DNA from 2 places in the Pseudalkalibacillus berkeleyi genome. Region 2 is predicted to be linked to the other one. Evidence: riboswitches for the same ligand, from Rfam matches in the RefSeq annotation. Region 2 holds a riboswitch; the other holds the start of a gene.
What was found. Region 2 has a riboswitch for lysine ahead of L2716_RS08615 (aspartate kinase). Riboswitches for the same ligand answer to the same signal wherever they lie in the genome.
Positions count from the first base shown of each region.

Region 1 (3,357 bases), 760 kb from region 2:
TGGTGTAGAAACGGAAGGTCGATTGATGGATGATGGGGAGTACCACGTTAGAAGAATACTAATCAATGGTGAGCCAATCGAGCAAGATAGGGTGTATTCAGTAGGGACCGTAGACATGTTCACATTTGGTAGACTACTCCCATCCGTAGCCTATTCGGAAGAAAAAAAATATTACCTGCCGGAGATGCTCAGGGACGTGCTTGCTTGGAAATTAAAAACCCTAGAAAGATAGGTAAACCGCCAACACGCTTTGTACAGCTATGACATATTCATAGTAAAGAAAAGGAGCGTGAGGAAGATGATTTCGGTCACCCCTATTGAGATCAATGGGCATTTATTTACAGGTGTAACCGTTGCATTACCGAAAACCAATTTCATGTCAATCAGTAATGACAAAGGATATATTATGTGTGGAGCATTGGATGTCGCTTTGTTAAATGAAAAACTTGCAGAGCGAAAAATCATTGCTGGGCGTGCAGTAGGTGTACGGACACTTGACCAACTGCTCGATGCACCTTTAGAATCCGTAACATTGGAAGCTGAAGCCATGGGCATCACGGTTGGAACGACTGGACGAGAAGCTTTGGTAAAAATGGCTCAATGAGGATGCATACACACAAAATAATAGCGATACAACCCCCATTCATTGCATACATATAGCAATAGATAGGGGGTTTTCTTATGTGGCGAATACGGAGGCGTGCCCGAATGAAAGGTCCGCTACCTTTTCAATACGTTTTTATAATTTCATTCATTATATTTATTTTGTTGACTGCCCAGGCACTTTGGTTAGTCGATCAAGGTATACAACCTGCACTAATGAAAATCGCTGAAACAGAGACAGAGGATATTGCTCAACTTGCAATTCGTAGTGCGGTAAAGAGTAGAATCGTTGACTCTGGTAAAATTGGTGAATTGCTTGTGTATAAAGAAGATAAGGATGGAAATGTCGTAAGTGTAAGTACGAATCCTAAAGTAATTAATGAAGTACAGTCACTTGCAACAGCAAATGTACAGTCTCTCCTCGAGCAAATTGAACAAGGGAAAAAACCTGATTTCTACAATTTCGCAGACGTAGAAGTGACGCGGGAAAATGAAGAGCAAGCTGGATATATTACGGAAATACCATTAGGGCGAGCGACAAACAACTCTTTACTTGCTAACTTAGGTCCAAGTATACCGGTTAAGCTTCGTGTAATCGGAAGTGTTCAATCAGATTGGATTGAAACAACTGAAGTGTCTGGTATTAATAATACAAAGCTTCGAGGTTGGATTAATGTTGTCGTTAAAGTTCAAGTAGTCGTTCCGTTCCAAACAGATGAAAAGGAAATAGAGACGAACATTATGCTCGTATCTGTATTCATGCCAGGAAAAGTACCAGATTACTATGGTCCAGGAGGAGGCGTACAACCAACTATACCTATTACGGAAAGCAATAAATCTGAGGATGACAAAGAGAATGGATCACAGTAATGTGGTAAAATCCATATACCTTGTATTTTTATAAAACTTTTATTATAATATAACGTGGCGCGAAAACAATATTATAAACCTTATCATCGGATGAGGTAGTGGAGCATAGAACAAGAGTAGCTTTGTGGGAGTATGACATCAATGATCACAAGCGAAAGGGTTCATTGCCGAAACCATATTTGAATGTCCATTCGAATATGGTTGGGGTTGCACCGAACAGGTGTAGCACTGTCACTATTCGGGGAATATTGAATAGTGGAGAACTACGTGATCGATGGGGGATAACCGTTACAAAAGGTAACGATAGGTTATTTTCTATCTATCGTTACCTTTTTTTTATTTACCTAAAAGTAGGATTATTAATATTTCGAGGTTAATACTTCCTTAGAGTATTAACGAAATTTACAAAGCTTACTTAATAATGATAACCGGTTGTTTCATCGATTAATGATCTAAACATTATAAGGAGGAACACTGTACCAATGGAAAATACAATATATTCTTTAATACCGCCATTATTGGCATTGCTGATGGTCGCGTTTACGCGACGCGTACTCCTATCACTTGGGACAGGCATCATTGTTGGTGCTCTTATGTTGCAAAACTTTGACATTGCCGCAAGTGGTATGAAGATCTTTGAAATCATCCGTGGGCTCTTCATCACCGAAAATGATGCAGGGTCATGGGAAGTCAACACATGGAATGTCTTTATCCTTTTGTTCTTATTACTTCTCGGAATGATGACCTCTCTGATCGCCATTGCAGGTGGAAGTCGAGCATTCGGTGAATGGGCGATAAAAAAAGTAAAAACGCGAGTTGGAGCGCAAATGCTCACAATCGTGCTCGGAATTATCATTTTTATTGATGATTATTTCAATTCTTTAGCTGTCGGTAACGTAAGTCGTCCACTTACAGATCGTCATCGTATTTCACGCGCCAAGCTAGCTTACTTTATTGATTCTACTGCAGCGCCAGTTTGTGTAATTTCACCTGTATCAAGCTGGGGAGCTTATATCATTGGACTAATTGGCTCTATTCTGGCTACACATAGTGTTACGGATTATGGTGCACTAGAAGCCTTCATCACGATGATTCCGATGAATATCTATGCATTATCAGCATTACTGCTCGTATTTGCAACAGCACTTTTCAATATTAATCTATTTTCTATGAAAACCCATGAAGAGCGGGCAATCAATGAAGGACAAGTTCTTGATCCTGATAAAAAGGCTGTTCCAGGAGAGCAAAGCGACCTTCCTGAAAGTGATCGAGGGAAGGTAAGAGACCTCATTTTGCCGATTATTGCATTGATTATTGGTACGGTCGCGGCTATGCTCTATACCGGTGCACAGGCAACCGATGGTGAAGTAACATTACTTAAAATGTTTGAAAACACTGACGTTGCAAAATCTCTCGTTTATGGAGGATTGTTTGGATTAGCGGTAACGATTGTCTTATTCTTAGGTAAAAGACTGCCAGGAAAGCATTTCGGACTTGGTGTATGGAAAGGGATTCAATCCATGCTTCCAGCAATTTATATTTTGATCTTTGCTTGGGTAATCGTAGCTATTATTGATGAGATTGGCACCGGTAAATATCTTGCGGGTATTGTTGATGGCAACATTAACCTTGCATTCTTACCTGTTATCTTATTCTTAATTGCTGGTGTGATGGCATTTGCAACAGGTACGTCATGGGGTACATTTGGTGTTATGCTACCGATTGCAGGGGAAATTGCAGCAGCCACAGATATTAACTATCTCTTACCAGTCCTTGCAGCTGTCCTTGCTGGATCTGTATTTGGAGACCACTGCTCACCGATTTCAGATACAACAATCCTGTCGTCAACAGGAGCGGGGAGTAATCATATTGACCACGTCATGA
Region 1 is NZ_JAKIJS010000001.1:2,376,667-2,380,023, reverse strand. Features, by position in the region: gene L2716_RS12525 (bifunctional metallophosphatase/5'-nucleotidase) at 1-232, shown strand, start outside; gene L2716_RS12520 (YunC family protein) at 299-604, shown strand; gene yunB (sporulation protein YunB) at 682-1,473, shown strand; lysine riboswitch at 1,562-1,747, shown strand; gene L2716_RS12510 (Na+/H+ antiporter NhaC family protein) at 1,956-3,357, shown strand, end outside.
Region 1: it holds a riboswitch for lysine, as region 2 does, so the genes downstream of both, L2716_RS12510 (Na+/H+ antiporter NhaC family protein) here and L2716_RS08615 (aspartate kinase) in region 2, are expected to answer to the same signal.

Region 2 (3,357 bases):
AGGTCGTCGTAGCCGGATCACGGTGTTACCGCGACCTCATTCTACATTTATGAGTGCTCCGTTTCACGTTTTGCTCGCTACCGAGCACCCATTCGACCTCTATGAGTGCTCCGTATCACGTTTTACTCGCTACCGAGCACCCATTCGACCTCTATGAGAGCTCCGTATCACGTTTTACTCGCTACCGAGCACCCAATTTACCTCTATGAGTGCTCCGTATCACGTTTTGCTCGCTTCCGAGCACTCAATTAGTGTTCGATGATCCGTTTATACTGTAACAGCTTGTCTTGCATCTAATTCGAAGGCTTCATGCAAGCACTCAATCGCAGAGATCATTTCCCCACTATCAACGATTGTCGATACTTTTATCTCAGAAGTGCTGACCATTTTGACTTTAATTTGACCTTCTGCCAGAACATCGAACATTTTTGCAGCCACACCTGGATTCGATATCATTCCTGAGCCCACAATGGAAACTTTCGAAAGTCCTTCCTCGTATGCAATATGCTCATATCTTAACTCAGATTTAAACTTACTTAGCACATCCATTGTGTATTGAAGAATATCTGAATCTACAGAGAATGAGATGTCGGTGGTTTGATTTCCGTTTGTATTTTGAATGATGATATCGACGTTAATTTGATTATCAGAGAGTGTTGTAAACAACTTAGAAAGTGTTGACATTTCATCTGGCAACCCATACACGGTAACCTTTGTTACATTATCCTCAAACGCAATTCCTCTCACCATCAAGTTACCTTCCATTGCTACTTCCTCCTCTATTCTTGTTCCAGATTCTTTTTCAATACTCGAGCGCACCTCAAGTGTTACATTATAGTTTTTCGCAAACTCTACCGATCGTGGGTGGAGTACACCAGCACCTAGGTTTGCGAGTTCAAGCATTTCATCATAAGAAATTGCTTCAAGCTTTCGCGCGTCCTTAACGACACGCGGATCTGTTGTAAAAACGCCCGTAACGTCTGTATATATTTCGCACTTGTCGGCGTTTAACGATGCAGCAATTGCTACTGCTGTCGTATCTGAGCCGCCTCTGCCAAGTGTTGCAATCTCCTCATTTTCAGTAATCCCTTGAAACCCTGCTACAATGACAATTTTACCAGTTGCCAAATGCCCGTTGATCCGTCGTGAATCAATATCCAAAATTCTTGCATTACCGTGGACAGATTCTGTTTTAATACCAGCTTGCCATCCCGTAAGTGATACTGATTCATAGCCTTTTTGTTGTAGCGCCATTGCTAACAGCGACATCGAAACTTGTTCACCTGTAGAAACGAGCATATCTAACTCTCTTTTTGAAGGTTGTTCGGATATATCATTTGCCATTTGAATTAATTGGTCTGTACTTTTCCCCATCGCAGATACGACAACGACCACTTCTTTACCCTGCTTGTAAGTTTCTATTACACGTTCCGCTACATTTTGAATTCTTTCAATAGAACCTACAGAAGTACCACCATATTTTTGAACGATTAAAGCCATGCTTCCATTCCTTTCATCAGCTAAAATTACAATATAAAAAGGATTGACTCAATGTAAGTGTGACGGACTTTTCAAACAACCATAGCAAAAAACTCGTTTTGCAATATGATTGAATTGAAACAAATCGTCAGACTTGAGAGTCAATCCTCAAACGTCTGCCACACTTATTCCCTTGCGTGAGATAGTCCTCCATACGACATCAGGGATTTGTGTCGTATGACAGCTCTGTATTTATTCAATACAGATCCAGCCAAATGATGTTTGAGACAATCATTCAGCTTCGGCGAATTCCCCTTTCCTATGCACTCATAAGAGCTCAACCTCTTCATGCATCATACTATTGGTTTTCGCGCCTCTACCATCACTTCACTTAATGCTTGAAGTGTGGCCTGAAAATTTAATTGTTTGTATTCTATCAAAAACTTGACTATGAGACAAGTTTTTCTTTTTCATAACTTATTTACTGTGTTTGATTAAGATATGTTGCGATTACGTCGTTTTCATCATTTATGAGATTGGATTCGTACTAGTCTTCCTGTTGAGTGGATACGTTTTGTACGCTCCATTATCCGATGATAGCCTTAAAATGTTTCGGTCCTCAGGAATCCCTTCAAAATAGGCACCGATACTTCCGGTTGTACATTTGTGCCCCGAAATTAAGATGTTAACATCCTTTCCACCATACTTAAGTTCTATTTCATTCATAAAATCAAACACTCTTTCGATGTATGTATGAATATCTTCAACCCCTTGATAAACATTTGGATCAGGTACGGCACCAGCTAGTTTAACTTCATGTTTTAACAAACGATCTGCTTCTCCCAAATCAAACACATCAAGACGCTTATCTATTATAGGTTCATTGCCTGTTGCGATCTTTCCAGTTTGTATCGCTCGCTCTTGTGGGGAAGAAAATACAAAATCAAATTCAACCTCCACAAAATCTTCTCTTAAACGCTCGGCTTGCTTCACCCCTTCTTCATTTAAAGGTAGTCCTAATCTCCCTTGCAGCCTACCTTCTTTATTTAAATCGGTTTGCCCGTGTCTGACAACATAGATCATACAATCCCCTCCTCATGTAAAATTAGTACAGTCTGTTTCGATAGCTTTCTTGTAATTCAGCTGCAATTTTCTCTTCAGATAAGCCGGGTAAGTTAACATGCGCATGCAACATTTTTGCTGGATTAGGGCGCTCTGCTTGATCGAGCCAAGTTTTAGAATCCCAAAGCTTGGATCGTTTAAAGGCTTTCGCACAATGTATAAAGCACTCATCCACTTTGACAATCGTTCCTAATATAGGCGCTTTTCCGTTCACCTGCATTTCATTTAGAATTTGCTCATCCTCTGTAATCACTGCTTGCCCGTTAACGCGTAAAGTCTCTTCTAACCCTGGAATAACAAATAGGAGTCCGATATGAGGATTAGATAAAATGTTAAGCAATGAATCGACTCGCTTATTTCCTGGTCGTTCTGGAATGACTAAATGGTAATCATCTATTACATGCACGAATCCAGGTGCGTCACCTCTTGGCGAACTATCGCACCTGCCATTCTCATCTGAAGTAGCCATCACGAGAAAAGGAGACTTCTCAATAAACTGTCTGCAGTGATGGTCTAAGCAATCCATTACTTTTTTCTTCGCTTTTTCACTAGGACTTCCTACTAAAAGCTTAAGCTCTTCTTGACTAGTCACGCATTTCTTGAATCTGTCCTTGTCCATCGCTAATCTCCTCGAAAAATACTATTTTACTAAACTCGCTCTCAACTGAGTTACGCCAAACTCCAAATATCCTTTTAAACAAGTTAGCATATATACCCAGCCTTCTTTGTTATCAATTAAGAGGTTGGTTAGTTCTT
Region 2 is NZ_JAKIJS010000001.1:1,618,112-1,621,468, forward strand. Features, by position in the region: gene L2716_RS08615 (aspartate kinase) at 268-1,500, opposite strand; lysine riboswitch at 1,675-1,866, opposite strand; gene L2716_RS08620 (histidine phosphatase family protein) at 2,008-2,562, opposite strand; gene L2716_RS08625 (pyridoxamine 5'-phosphate oxidase family protein) at 2,585-3,220, opposite strand; gene L2716_RS08630 (SRPBCC family protein) at 3,242-3,357, opposite strand, start outside.